Regions from separate parts of the Pseudofrankia coriaricola genome, predicted to be linked through region 1. Evidence: riboswitches for the same ligand, from Rfam matches in the RefSeq annotation. Region 1 holds a riboswitch; each other region holds the start of a gene.
The links. Region 1 has a riboswitch for cyclic di-AMP ahead of QOZ89_RS08740 (C40 family peptidase). Riboswitches for the same ligand answer to the same signal wherever they lie in the genome.

Region 2: linked by a shared signal. The riboswitch ahead of QOZ89_RS28330 (transglycosylase family protein) and the one ahead of QOZ89_RS08740 (C40 family peptidase) in region 1 are both predicted to bind cyclic di-AMP.
Region 3: linked by a shared signal. The riboswitch ahead of QOZ89_RS24240 (C40 family peptidase) and the one ahead of QOZ89_RS08740 (C40 family peptidase) in region 1 are both predicted to bind cyclic di-AMP.

The regions. Positions count from the first base shown of each region.
Region 1 covers NZ_JASNFO010000013.1:89,239-93,986, forward strand. The annotation lists gene QOZ89_RS08730 (hypothetical protein) at 1-254, shown strand, start outside; gene QOZ89_RS08735 (hypothetical protein) at 366-1,568, shown strand; cyclic di-AMP (ydaO/yuaA leader) riboswitch at 2,065-2,231, shown strand; gene QOZ89_RS08740 (C40 family peptidase) at 2,235-3,302, shown strand; gene QOZ89_RS08745 (PHB depolymerase family esterase) at 4,415-4,748, opposite strand, start outside.
Region 2 covers NZ_JASNFO010000057.1:7,848-12,595, forward strand. The annotation lists gene QOZ89_RS28325 (transglycosylase family protein) at 338-1,012, shown strand; cyclic di-AMP (ydaO/yuaA leader) riboswitch at 1,657-1,811, shown strand; gene QOZ89_RS28330 (transglycosylase family protein) at 1,831-2,580, shown strand; gene QOZ89_RS28335 (DUF3151 domain-containing protein) at 2,910-3,338, shown strand; gene QOZ89_RS28340 (adenylosuccinate synthase) at 3,662-4,748, shown strand, end outside.
Region 3 covers NZ_JASNFO010000044.1:139,811-144,558, reverse strand. The annotation lists gene QOZ89_RS24245 (hypothetical protein) at 1-100, opposite strand, end outside; gene QOZ89_RS24240 (C40 family peptidase) at 603-1,595, opposite strand; cyclic di-AMP (ydaO/yuaA leader) riboswitch at 1,677-1,843, opposite strand; gene QOZ89_RS24235 (C40 family peptidase) at 3,179-4,123, shown strand; gene QOZ89_RS24230 (WD40/YVTN/BNR-like repeat-containing protein) at 4,352-4,748, opposite strand, start outside.

The DNA.
Region 1 (4,748 bases):
ACCTCGCGCACATCCGGATGGGACGAACGGTCGCCGTCGGAGTAGACGACGTGATCGACTGGGCCGTGCTGGATGCCAGCAGCGAAATCGCCGAAGGCGGCTGGAGCCGCGGCCTACGTCATGCCGCGGATCTGCCTGACCTGCCCGGCCATCCGGACCCGCTGATCTCCGCCAGGCCCCCAGCCGCCCCGGCTAACCACCTGGTGACTAGCCACCGTCTCGACCGGGCACAGACAGCGAATAGCCCGGACTAGTCCAGTAACGGCACCCGAGCCGACACAAAGCCCACCGCTTCCGGCTTCATAACGATCGCTGCCGGCGTATATGGGCCCCTCACTGAGAGGGCTCGGCTACCGTTACCTACCGTGGCGGATGTAAGCGGCCGGCGCAGCCTCGCCAGCTCGCCCAGCCCGACCGGGCCGCGGAGCCTTGCCGACGCCGGGGGGCAGCGGGCCGAGTCACCCGGCGTGTACGTCCACGCCACCGTGCCTGAACTGGCGCTGCCCGGCATGCCCGCGCCCGGTGACGCTCCTCCGGCTGACCATCCGGGCCTCGACGAGGGCGGCATTCCGGTCGTGGACCTGGCCGGGCGGGAGGAGCCACCCGCGGTCGATCCCACCAGGTCCGAGAGCACACTCTGGCCTGACTGGCCCATCGGGTCCCAGGCCGCCGCCGAGCCCGACGGCCTGCCTGGGCCCGAGTGGGTGGCCGGATCTGAGTGGGTGGCCGAGCCCGAGGGGATGGCCGCCGCGGACGTCACTGGTGGCTCGGAGGGCGCCTGGGTTCCCCCTCAGATCGGCGACGGGCTTCCCGCCGGATCCGGGGTCCCTGCCCGATTGGCGACAGGGTCCCTGCCGGATCCGGGGTTCCTGCCCGATTGGCGAAGCCGATCGGGGAGGTCTGGGAGCCGATCTGGGAGGCCAGCGATCGGAGAGGTCTGGGAGCCCAGCTCGGAGGCCGCCGGCCAAGAGGGTCCGGACGACGTCCCGTGGACCGTGTCCGCCTACCAGGAGCAGACGTACGAGGGCTACGAGGAGCAGGCGTACGAGGGCTACACGTATGTCTACGACGGGCACCCGGGGCCGCACGACGCGGGCGGGCCGGATCCTGACCCCGAGTCTGACTTCTCACCCGTCCCGCTGCCGTCGGTCGGTGCTGACGGTTCGGTAGATCCCCTACCGCCAGATGACCGAGAGGAAGACCGAGGGATCGCCGCGATCGCTCGTGGCGACCTCATCGCGGAGCTTGCCGGCCGGCTCGAACTGCTCGACCAGTTGCTCGGCCGTCTGGAGGAGGCCAAGCGCCAGGCGGCCGACGCGAGCGAACACCTGCTGCTTACCCGTCGGTGGCAGGAAGAGACGGTGCGCACCATCCAGGAGGAGCGCGCTCGGATGCGCCAGCGCCAGCACGCGCTCGACGAGCTCGCCGAGCGGGCCAGGGCCGCGGTCGAGGCCATGCAGGCCACCTACCGGACCCTTCCCCGGGAGGTCATCGAGCTGGCGATCGAGCTTCAGGTGCTTGACCGCGCCGGCTTCATCACCAGACGCGCTCCCCGCCCGCCGCCCTAACGACCGTAAGTAACTATCTCGACGCAACGGGGAACGGTTAGGTTTTGCGCTAATCACAATGGGATTTTAGTCCCAACGACTAGGACCTAATGCCCAGACGGCCCCATCGACCCGGCGAAGCCTGCTCGAACCGTTGGATAGGCCCACTCGTCATAGGGGTGCGGGCGTCCATGGCGCCCCCGGACTAGACACACATCGTGTGCCGACTGTAGTCCTCCGCCCGCAAGGCCGGATCTGCGCGTAGTGTTCAAGCTACGTGGAGTACCCGATGGATCGGCACGACCTAGTCAGTTGCGATGGTTACGGGTGGATGGCTACCCTCGGCGACCCCTGCCATGACGGCAGCCTCGGTCCTCGGAACCGACGGTTCGCAGAAATCAGGCTTATGGGGGGTACCCACGCTTATCGTCATCATCCCAGTGGACTAGTCTTGTTCACGACGTCAGGCTCAGCACCGGACCGAACGCCGAATCCTGCCCGCGGTCCCGGTGTCCCCTCCGAGTCGTCACCTCGGGCAGGAGCGGGGGACCCACCTCGCAGTACCGGCCAGCGCCCCCTCCGGCGCGGGCCTTGGGGTGAAGCCCATCGCGTGCTTGCTGCGCGAGGGCCGGGCAGCCCAGCCCGAACCCGACAGCTCACCTCGCAGGCGTACGGGAAGGACCACACTTGTCCGCGCCCTCCGTACAGTGGGATACCGACACCCTGCCTGATACCAGCAGGGGTCGTCACCGCGGTCTGACCGTGGTGGCAAAGGTCCGAGGTCGTACCGCGGTCGCCGCGGCTACCACCGGTGCGATCGCGATGTCCGGCATCGCCCTCGCCGGCTGCGCCCCGGCGGCCGACACCTCGGCGGACGCGTTCGGAGACGACGGTTCCGTCACCACCGGCCTCAGCCTGGCCAGCGCCTTCGGCTCCGGATCGACGAGCGGCGGCGCCGCCATCCACCCGGTGAGCCTCGCGTCCACCATCGGCGCCGACGACACGGACACCGCGTCCGACCTGGCCGCGCCGACGCTGACCGCGAAGGCCGACGTCGACCTGTTCATCACGAACCCCGACGTCACCGTCTACTCGGACCAGCCGGTCGAAATCGGCTTCAAGCTGACCAACAAGGACACCAACCAGCCGCTGGCCAACCAGCTGGTCAAGGTCCAGGTCAAGCTGCCGACCGGTTTCGCGACCTTCCTGCACCTGCAGACGAACAACGACGGGTACACCTCGTACACCGCGCGGGTGCTGACCACGACACAGATCACCGCGGTCTTCGACGGCACCGACGCACTGCAGTCCGCCGTCTCGGACAACGTCGGCACGGTGAACGTCGCCGAACGGCCGGCCCCTTCGCCCAGCCGGGGCGTCACGATCAACGCCCCGTCGAACGGCGACCTGGGTGAGAAGGCCGTCTACCTCGCGTCGCTGCAGGCCGGCAAGCCCTACGTCTACGGCGCCAACGGGCCGGACTCGTTCGACTGCTCCAGCCTGGTGCAGTACGTCTTCCGGCAGCTCGGCCGCAGCCTGCCGAGGACGGCGGAGGCGCAGTACGAGGCCTCGCTCCACGTCGACCAGGCGCACAAGGAAGTCGGCGACCTGATCTTCTTCGGCACGCCAGGTGACATCTACCACGTCGGCATCTACGCCGGCGACGGGAAGATGTGGGCCGCGCCGCACTCCGGCTCGGTCGTGCAGCTGCAGACGATCTGGAGCACGAGCTACAACGTCGGCCGCGTCCTGTAGCGGGGCGCGGCGGGCGAGGAGGGCTCACTCCTTGAGCGGCGACGTTCGGCCAGGTTCGGCTGCCCCGTTCGCGGGGTCCTTCCTCGAACCCACTCCCCTCCGGGTTCGCGGACACGGCCTGACCGCCTGGCTGGCTCCAACCGTCGGCGAAGCCGGTGGAACCGTCGCTCTCAGAGTTTCCAAAGCCTTCGACGCTCGGTGATGCCCGACCAGGCAGCGACCCAGCGACGCGTCCGCCATCCGTACCGGCGGCGGTAAGTTGCGGCTGGATGCGACAGCGGCCATGGTGGCCCGTCTCCTTCGACGCATCGTGCCTTTCCTCAGGCATTCCCAGACCCCCAGGACTCTCCGCATAGCAGCCGGCGTGGCCCTCGCCCCTTGGCCGCGCCACCCAGGACGTCCGCTGGTGGCATCAAGGGCTTCCCCCTCCCGCCCTCGATTCCGCCAGCGGACCACCCGCCGTCCGAACCCCCTCGGCGGCGGCGGCCCGGCTGGCTGCCCCCACGGCTCCGGGCCGAACAACGCGACGCCGCCCCACCGGATCTCCCCCCATCCGGCGGGGCGGCGCCCGCGGCCAACGAGACACCAACATCAGACTTCCGCCGGCTGGGTTCGCCCGGCCCGCGGATGGCCCGGGACGTCACACGACCGCCCGGGCACCCAGCCCCGCCCGCCCCGTCGGAAACCCCCCCGCCGACGGGGCGGGCGGCTGGCCTCGGTCAGTCAGTCCGTCGTGGGAGGCCGCCGGTGGCCAGGCCCGCATGCTCGCCGGCCCACTCTGGGTCGCCTGGCCCGCTCTGATCGCGTCTCCTAGAGCCGCCGTCACCAGCGTTCGCTTCACCAGCACGCGACTGGTAGATCACCACGACCGTGTCGCCGTAGTCGTGAATCGGGCCAAATCGCGACCGCGACAACACGTCCGCGGCGATCATGAATCGTCGCGGACGGGGCGGCGCGGCAGTAGCTCGCTTTGGTCGGGTCTCCTGGACCGCTCCGGTCGCGGTCTTCCTGGACCGCTCCGGTCGCCGATCCGAACCTGGCCGCTAGAGGGCCAAAGGGTGTGCGAAAATGATCTTCCTTCGCACACCCGGCGGCCGTTGTCCCCAGGATCACTAGCGGGACTTGTTCTGCGAGAAGCTCCACAGGTTGCCGGAGAGGTCGTCGTCCCACGAGGCCTGTCGCTCGCGGTCGGTCGGCACCTGGTCAGGGCAGTTCGGACCCGGATCGGGGTCGAACTGGCCCACGACGCCCACCGCCGCGAACTTCGTGGGGTTCGCGCAGGCGAGGGCCAGCGCGAGCCGGGCGCCCTCACCGAGGCCCCAGATGTAGACCCGCTTCGGATCGATCGCCGTCCAGTCCTCGGACATGTACGTGACGATGTCCATCAGGTACTGCGCGTCGGGTCCGGCTGAGTCCACCTGCCACTCGCCGGCGACCGGCTCGGGG
Region 2 (4,748 bases), on a different contig from region 1:
CGTGGCCAGACAGCGCGCCACGCCAGCCTCGCCCTCAACAGGCGTCCTAGGGGTGAAGCCGACCGACTTTCGCTGTACTCGTTGATGCGCAGGACCTAGCGCGTCAGCCCAACAGCCGAACATGTCGCGCGGCCGGGCAATCTCTTTCCAGCCCGAACCCGACAGCTCACCTCGCAGGCGTGGGGAAGGGCAACCACGCATGTCCGAAACAAGTACCCCTGGTCGACATCGCATGCCCGGCGGGCGTTTCGTTCCGCCATTGGCCGACTGTCCGCCAGACGGCACCACGAGCGTGCGCGTCTCCGTCAGCCCCGAACCCGCCGAATCGGCGGGGCCGATCCGCCAGTCCCGGGAGCCCCGGCGGGCCATCACGTCCCCGGCACGCCGGCTACGCAAGACCCTCGCGGCCGTTCCCGTCATCGCCGCGGCCGTGGGTGGCACGATCGCCGTCGCGACACCCGCGAACGCCTCATCCACCTGGGCAGAACTGCGCCAGTGCGAGTCCGGCGGAAACTATTCCATCAATACCGGCAACGGATATTACGGCGCGTACCAGTTCTCTGTGAGAACGTGGCAGGGCCTCGGATATTCGGGACTGCCGAGTGCCGCGCCACCCGCGGTTCAGGACGAAGCGGCGCTGCGGCTCGCGCAGCGCTCCGGCTTTGGCCAGTGGCCGGACTGCGGCCGCGGGATGGGCCCGGACCAGCTCGCGCCTGGCGCCAGTTCCCCCGGCGCCAGCCAGGCCTCCCGCTCAGCCCCCAGGGCGCCCCTCGTGACCCAGGCGATCTCCTCGACCACGGCGCGCCTGCCGTTCACGACAGCGCTGGCCGGCCAGTACCGCGCCGATGTCCGGTCCTGGCAGGCCCAGATGAACAAGATCGGCTACTCGCTCGCCGTCGACGGGCACTACGGGCCGCGTTCGGCCGAGGCCGCCCGCGCGCTGCAGCGGGCCAAGGGCCTGGCCGTCGACGGCGTCGTCGGTCCAAAGACCTGGGCCGCCACCTTCGCCTGAGCAGTCAGGCGTCACCGCCCGTCTGACCTTCTTGCCGAGGCCTCCGGCCGCGCAGGGCTCTGCCACTGTCGCTGACGGAACTCCCGGAGATCGGCTGACGCCGGTCCCTGAAGAAGAGCCTCGGCCTGGGCCACCCGCCCGGCACCTCCCTCCCGGGCCGGCCCCGCGAGGTCAGTCGACCCGCCGCCGCTGGAACCTCGCCGCGATCGGCCCCCACCGACCGCTGCCCACGTCGGCGACGGGACCCCTTTCCCACCCCGCCTCTGGCCGCCAGTCGGAGGCATACGGCTCTGACCCGCCGGCTGGTCGGTGGGCAAGGGGACCTGGCGGTAGACGACCGGCCGCTGCCTCGCCGCTGGGCCGCCGCGCCGGCCACAGGGCTGAAAGCCGCGCGAGCCTCATCATGATCGCGCTGCTGCCGGCCGGCGTGCCGGCCAGGCGGCGTCAGCGAGCGGCTGGCGCCACCGCTGGAGCAGTCGCGAACCGGGGCCGCCCCGTTCACTGGGGCGACCCCGGTTTGCGGCGAAGGATGCGGGCTCGCTACAGTCCGGTGCTACTCGCCCGACCTGGGTGAGTCGCGCGGGCGGACGCCAAGTCCTGCCCCCACCCGCGTGTGGAGATGGCCCCTCTATCGCGGGGCACGGATCCGCTTGGGCAGGAGCGGGGGACCCATTTCCGGGCGTGGCGACAGTCGCGTCCTTGGGGTGAAGCCGGTCAGCCCGGACGCGACGCCATCGGCGGAGCGCGAGGTGACGACCGGCCGGGCATTCCCGGCCCGAACCCGACAGCTCACCCCGCAGGCGCAGGGAAGGACCGACATGCCGTCTGAGCAGACCGGCGAAGCCCGGCCCGCCTACAGGACGGGAGGCCGGCACCGCGCCCAGCAGGGCCCGTCGTCGACCGCCCGCCTGCTACGCACCACCGGCGCGGTCACGGCGCTCGTGGGCAGCGGCCTCGCGGTCACCGCGATACCGGCCGGCGCCGCCACCCCGGACGACTTCGCCCGGCTGCGCCAGTGCGAGTCCGGCGGCAACTACTCGATCAACACCGGGAACGGCTTCTACGGCGCCTACCAGTTCGACCAGCGGACCTGGCAGGGCCTCGGCTACTCCGGCCTGCCCAGCGAGGCGCCACCTGCCGTCCAGGACGAAGCGGCATACCGGCTGTACAACTCCCGCGGCTGGTCCCCGTGGCCGGCCTGCTCCAAGAAGCTCGGCCTGACCAACAACGGGCCGGTCGGCGGCGTCTCGTCGTCCGCCTCCAGCGGCTCGGTCCAGCAGGCGGTCCAGCCGGTCGAGCCCCCGATGACGCTCGACCGGGCCCGCTCGGAGGTCCAGCAGTCGGGCTTCCACGGCACGATCTCCTCGGCCGACGGCGGCAAGGTGCGCGCCGACGCGTACGTCTGGCAGCAGCAGATGCGCGACCAGCGCTTCTCGCTCACCGTCGACGGCAAGTTCGGCCCGCAGTCGCAGGGCGTCGCCGCGCTCTACTCGTACCTGACCAAGGTCAGCGACGGCCAGCCCGGCGTCGTCGGCGAGAACATCTGGAACGCGACCGTCCAAGGCTGAGGCTGCCGCGCGGCTCAGCCGCTGCGCGTCTGACCGCTGCGTCAGCCTGGCGGGCGCGGAGCGCCCTTGAGCGTGGTTCCGGGCACAGGCGTATGACGGTGGCTGGGCTGGTTCCAGGCTGGCGACGTGGGTGGGTTGGCGCCAGCGCTGATGCGCCGTCACCCCCCTGGGCTGAGTTGAGTGCCTCGCTCACCAGAACGGCACCACGCTTGCGGGACGGGCCGTCATCTTCTTGGGGCTAGGTCGAGTGCCTCGCTTGCCAGAACGGCGTCAGGCTCGCGGCGCGGGCCGGTCCTTGGGTGGCGGGTCGGGGCGATTACGGTTGGGGTATGACGACTCCGTCCGGGCGTGCCGATCTTCTGGGTGGGCCGCCGGCTACCCTGCTGCCGTTCGACCCCGCGTCCGCGGCGCTCGCCGAGGGCGCGGCGGCCAGCGACGTGGCCGCTCGTTTCCCCACATCCAGCGCGGCCTGGGCGGTGCTGGCCGAGGCGGCGCTCGACGGCGGGCGCCCGGTCGAGGCGTACGCGTACGCGCGCACCGGCTACCACCGCGGGCTCGACGCGCTGCGCCGCTCGGGCTGGCGCGGGCACGGGCCGGTGCCCTGGTCGCACGAGCCGAACCAGGGATTCCTGCGCGCGCTGGCCGCCCTCGGGCAGGCCGCGGCCGCGATCGGCGAGACCGCCGAGGTCGAGCGGATCGGGACGTTCCTGGCCGACAGCGACCCCACCGCGCCCGGCCAGCTCGGGCAGGCCGGCTGATCGTCGGGCCCGCGGGGCCGAATCCTCCGCGCCGAGTTGCCCGAGGGGTCCCCGGGGTTCCTGCCGGACCGGCGACAGGGTTCCTGCCGGATCCGGGGTCCCTGCCCGATTGGCGACAGGGTCCCTGCCGGATCCGGGGTCCCTGCCCGATTGGCGAAGCCGATCGGGGAGGTCTGGGAGCCGATCTGGGAGGTCAGCGATCTGGGAGGTCGGCGATTGGCTACCGGGACGGGTCGGGCATCGAACGCACAGCCAGACACCAGGCCGTCACTTAGCCAATCGGTGGGGAAGGTCGGGCTTCGTTCTTAGTACAGTCTTGCCCCGTGCCTGCGCTTGTCCTGATCGGAGCCCAGTGGGGCGACGAGGGTAAGGGAAAGGCGACCGACCTTTTGGGCGGCGCCGTCGACTACGTCGTGCGCTACCAGGGCGGCAACAACGCCGGCCATACGGTGGTCATAGGCGACGAGAAGTACGCCCTGCACCTCATCCCCAGCGGAATCCTGCGTGCCGACTGCATCCCGGTGATCGGGAACGGTGTCGTGATCGACCCCGGCGTGCTGCTGTCGGAGATGGCTGGGCTCCGCGCCCGTGGTATCGACACATCCCGGTTGATGATCAGCGCGAACGCCCATCTGATCATGCCGCATCACCGGGCCCTCGACCGAGTCACCGAGCGTTACCTCGGCAAGGCCCGGATCGGCACGACCGGCCGCGGCATCGGCCCGGCCTACGGCGACAAGGTCGCGCGCACCGGCATCCGCGTGCAGGACCTGCTCGACCCGGGCATCCTGCGCCAGAAGCTCGAGCTGGCGCTGCGCGAGAAGAACCAGGTGCTCGCCAAGGTGTACAACCGCCGCAAGATCGAGGTTGACGTGGTGGTCGAGGAGTACCTGGACTACGCCGCGCAGCTCGGCCCGCACATCGCGGACACCGGGCTTGTGCTCGACTCGGCGCTGCGCGCCGGCAAGGTCGTCCTGCTGGAGGGCTCGCAGGGCACCCTGCTCGACGTCGACCACGGCACCTATCCGTTCGTCACCTCGTCGAACCCGACCGCCGGCGGCGCGGCCACCGGCGCGGGCATCGGCCCGACCCGGATCACCCGCGTGATCGGGATCATCAAGGCCTACACCACCCGGGTCGGCTCGGGCCCGTTCCCGACCGAGCTCGACGACAAGGTCGGCGACGAGCTGCGCCGCGTCGGCGGCGAGTTCGGGGTGACGACCGGCCGCGCCCGGCGCACCGGCTGGTATGACGCGGTCATCGCCCGCTACGCGGTGCGGGTCAACGGGCTCACCGACCTGTTCCTGACAAAGCTGGATGTCCTGTCCGGCTTCGACCGGGTGCCGGTGTGCGTGGCCTACGACGTGGGCGGCACGCGGATGTCCGAGATGCCGATGACCCAGACCGAGT
Region 3 (4,748 bases), on a different contig from region 1:
TGCCATCGCTGGTGGCGACGAGCAGGTGGCCTTCGTCGACGGCCGTCATATCGGGGGTGTGGATGTGGCCGCAGGCGGTCACGGCCGGGCGGTGCGTCACTCTCGGCCCGGGGCCGTGGGGGCGAGCCGGTCGGGCCGCCACCGAGGGGTTCGGACGGCGGGTAGTCCGCTGGCGGAATCCGAGGGCGGGAGGGGAAGCCCTCGATGCCACCGGCGGACGTCGTGGATGGCGCGGCTAAGGGGCGAGGGCCGCGCCTGCTGCTACCTACATGAAGAGTTCTGGAACGTGCTCGGAGAAAAACGGGACGGGTCGGCGGCGAAGGGCCAGCGCGGCCGACGTTGTGTCCGGGCCGGAAATCACCGCCGCCGAGAACGGCTGGCGAGCAGCACCGCTATGCCGTCGTCTTGTCGGGCGTCAACGGGCCCCGGGGCTTCGGGAACTCCGTGAGCGGCGGTCCCGCCAGCGGGAGCTGGCCGGGCCGCCAGGCCACGTCCGCGAACCCGCAGGGGAGGGGTTCGCGGGCAGGTCCGCCTGAGCGGGGCAGCCGAAGCCGGCCGAACGTAACGCTCAGGAGGAAGCCCTCCTCGCCCGCCGCGCCTTCCTACAGGACGCGGCCGACGAGGTAGCTCGTGCTCCAGATCGTCTGCAGCTGGACGACCGTGCCGGAGTGCGGCGCGGCCCACATCTTCCCGTCGCCGGCGTAGATGCCCATGTGGTAGATCTCGCCCGGCGCGCCGAAGAAGATCAGGTCGCCGACTTCCTTGTGCGCCTGGTCGACGTGGACCGTGGCCTCGTACTGCGCCTCCGCCGTCCTCGGCAGGTTGCGGCCGAGCTGCCGGTAGACGTACTGCACCAGGCTGGAGCAGTCGAACGAGTCCGGCCCGTTGGCGCCGTAGACGTAGGGCTTGCCGGCCTGCAGCGACGCCAGGTAGACGGCCTTCTCGCCCAGGTCGCCGTTCGACGGGGCGTTGACCGTGACGCCCCGGCTCGCCGAGGGGGCCGGCCGCTCCGCGACGTTCACCGTGCCGACGTTGTCGGCGGTGGCGGACTGCAGTGCGTCGGTGCCGTCGAAGACCGCGGTGATCTGTGTCGTGGTCAGCACCCGCGCGGTGTACGAGGTGTACCCGTCGTTGTTCGTCTGCAGGTGCAGGAAGGTCGCGAAACCGGTCGGTAGCTTGACCTGGACCTTGACCAGCTGGTTGGCCAGCGGCTGGTTGGTGTCCTTGTTGGTCAGCTTGAAGCCGATTTCGACCGGCTGGTCCGCATAGGCGGTGACGTCGGGGTTCGTGATGAACAGGTCGACGTCGGCCTTCGCCGTCAGCGTCGGCGCGGCCAGGTCGGACGCCGTGTCGGTGCCGTCGGCGCCAAGGGTGGACGCGAGGCTCACCGGGCGGACGTCGGTGCCAGAGCCGCCCATCGACCCGGAGCCGAAGGCGCTGGCGAGGCTGAGGCCGGTGGTGACGGAGCCGTCATCTCCGAACGCGTCCGCCGAGGTGTCGGCTGCCGGGGCGCAGCCGGCGAGGGCGATGCCGGACATCGCGATCGCACCGGTGGTAGCCGCGGCGACCGCGGTACGACCTCGGACCTTTGCCACCGCGGTCAGACCGCGATGACGACCCCTGCTGGTATCAGGCAGGGTGTCGGTATCCCACTGTACGGAGGGCGCGGACAAGTGTGGTCCTTCCCGTACGCCTGCGAGGTGAGCTGTCGGGTTCGGGCTGGGCTGCCCGGCCCTCGCGCAGCAAGCACGCGATGGGCTTCACCCCAAGGCCCGCGCCGGAGGGGGCGCTGGCCGGTCATGCGAGGTGGGTCCCCCGCTCCTGCCCGAGGTGACGACTCGGAGGGGACACCGGGACCGCGGGCAGGATTCGGCGTTCGGTCCGGTGTTGGACGTGACGTCGTGAACGAGACTAGTCCATTTGGATACGACGATGCGTAGTAGGTAGCACGGACACGCCTGGTCCCACGAGCTGTCGGTTCCGGGCCCCACGAGCCGGTGTCGTGACGGGTGTCGCCGAGAGTCACCGGCTACCCAGAACAGTAGAGGCGGGCGAGATGGTGCCGACCATTGACTACCGTGCGTAGTTGAAAAACTACGTACAGATCCCACATTGGGGCCGAGAGGCCACAGAAGGCGGCACGAGTGGTACCTAGCCCGGGGTGGTGACGCCTGCATCCCTATGACGAGCGGGCCTACTCGCCGGCTCGGCCGGGCCTTGCTGGGTTGGTGGTGTTATTTGGGCACCAGTTCCGAATCTTAAGGACCAAAATCCTACAGAGGATGTCTGGGAAGGGCATGGGTGACAGGCCGGTGAGGCGGTGCAGCAGGATCGGCTGCTCCTGCTCGACCACGTCGCCGGCGCCCGCCGGGAAGTCCGTGCCGTCCAGCGCGTTCTGGAGGCGATCATCGTTCGCATCGGTGGCGAGTAGCTGCTACGCCGGCCGCTGGTGCAGGTACAGGCGGCCGGCTTCCCGATCGAGCGGCACGAACGATACAAACGCGGGATCGTGGAGCGACTGGTGGCCCGCAATCCCCAGGCGGCTCAGGCCACCGCGCGGCCTGAGCCAAAGATCGGTTCCGACCTCGATGCCGACGCTGGCTGACCGGGTACCCGGAGATGAACGCCTCCGACAGGCCCGATCTGCGGACCCTGACCGCTCCTTCTGCTATCGACGTGACCACGCCCGCACATCCCGATCACTGCACGTGGCCGATGGATGGTGGTGTTCGGCGGCGTAGGGCGAGCACGGCGGGGTGGTGGTCGACCTGGAGGGTGACGTGTTCGACGGCGAAGTCGCGGTGGAGTAGCTGTTCGATCTCGAACTGGGCAGACGACGAACGGGCTGTTACCGCGTGTTGGGTCGCTCGCCGCGGTCGAGTACGACGTGGCGGGTACGAGCGCATTGGCGGCACGCCTCCCGGACGTGGAGGCCCTGCGCGTCGAGGCGCCCGGCCGACCCGCTGCCACCCCACCCTTTCCTACCAATCACACCAGTAGTACTACTATCTGGCGTCGTTGCTGCGGTGGACGCGTTCGAGGACGCGGCGAGGGAGGGGACGCGGTGCCTGCTCAGGGCGGCGGTCGGTGGTCGCTTGACGGACTGTGGCCCAGGAGGTACGACCTGGACGCCGAATCGGGACCGGGCACGGCGACCAGGGGGTCTACGCGCCGCCGGATGACCGAGCCTCGGCGTCGGGCAGCCACCGTCGCCCTCCTGGCCAGCGGAACATTGGCCACCTCGATGACGGGCTTCGCCGCGGCCACCTCCGACACCCCCGGCGACGACCAGCCCACCGCCGACCCGATCATGCAGGCATCCACACTCGGCGCCTCGATGTTCGGCAACCAGCCGGCCCCGCAGGACGCACCCGACGGCGTGGCACTGGCAGCGGAGATCGCGAACCCGACGCAGCAGTTCACAGCCCTGACCATCACGCCCGACAAGACGACGATCAGCCCCAACGACCAGGTGACCTTCACGGTCCACGCCGCGGCGGCGACGACCGGTGCACCCGTCGCGGGTGAGCAGGTCAACATCGTCGTCGTCACCGGCACCCGCTGGTCGAAAAGCGCCATCCTGCGAACCGACGATGACGGCGACGCCCGCATCAGCGCCCGCCTGCTGAGCACGACCACGATCACCGCGGTGTTCGACGGAGACGCCGCGCTGCGCCCCTCGACGGCGGAGGCCGCCACCGTCGTCGTCCGCAGCCCCACGGCAGGTCCGGGCTCCGGGCCGGGAGGCATCGCGACGGCGATCCCCCGCAGCACCATCGGCGAAAAGGCCGTCTACCTCGCGTCCCTGCAGGCCGGCAAGCCCTACGTGTGGGGCGCGACCGGCCCCAACGCCTTCGACTGCTCCGGCTTCGCGCAGTACATCTACAAGCAGCTGGGCCGCTACCTGCCACGCACCGCCCAGCAGCAGTACAACGCGACGATCCACGTCCCGCAGTCCGCCAAACAACCCGGCGACCTGATCTTCTTCGGCACCCCCGACAACATCACCCACATGGGCATCTACGCCGGCAACGGCTACATGTGGGCCGCTCCCCGGAGCGGCGATGTCGTCAAGTACGAGCCGATCTACACCAGCCGTTACTACGTCGGCCGCGTCCTGTAAGGGCCCGGGAGCGGCCGGCTCGACGCCGCAGGCATGCCGCCCGCGGACCGTCGGAAGAGCGGAGGAGCTGGCGGAGTGCGCCACGATCGGTGCATTCGCCGCTGTTACCGCGAGCCGGAATGTGATCAACCTCCTCGCTGGCGCCGCCAACAAGCAGATGATCGTGTTGGGTGAAGTCCCGGGTTCTCCGAAGACGGGCCACCCCGTCTGAGCGTGCGGTAGTGCCTGTCAGCCTTCGGCCAGTGGGAGGATCCGGGTGAAGGTGGCACCGGCGTCGCGGGATTCGTAGATGCCGTCGCTGGTGGCGGCGAGCAGGTGGCCTTCGTCGACGGCGGTGAACGCCTGCGGTCCGCCGCCGGGGATGGTGGAGACCCGCTTCCAGGTGGCGCCGGCGTCGGCACTCACGCTGAGCATGCCGGTCAGGTCCAGCCCGTAGAGGGCGCTGGCCGCCGGCCAGGCGAGAAACAGCTGCACGGTGGAGCTGCGCGGCGGTGCGAAGGTCCGCCCGCCGTCGGTGCTGGTGGCGACGCCCCGTTCGGTGGTGGCGAGCAGCAGGGTGCGGTCGGTGGGGCTGGCGGCGATGTCGGCGGCGGCGATGCGCGCGCCGGTCGCCCAGCTGGACCGG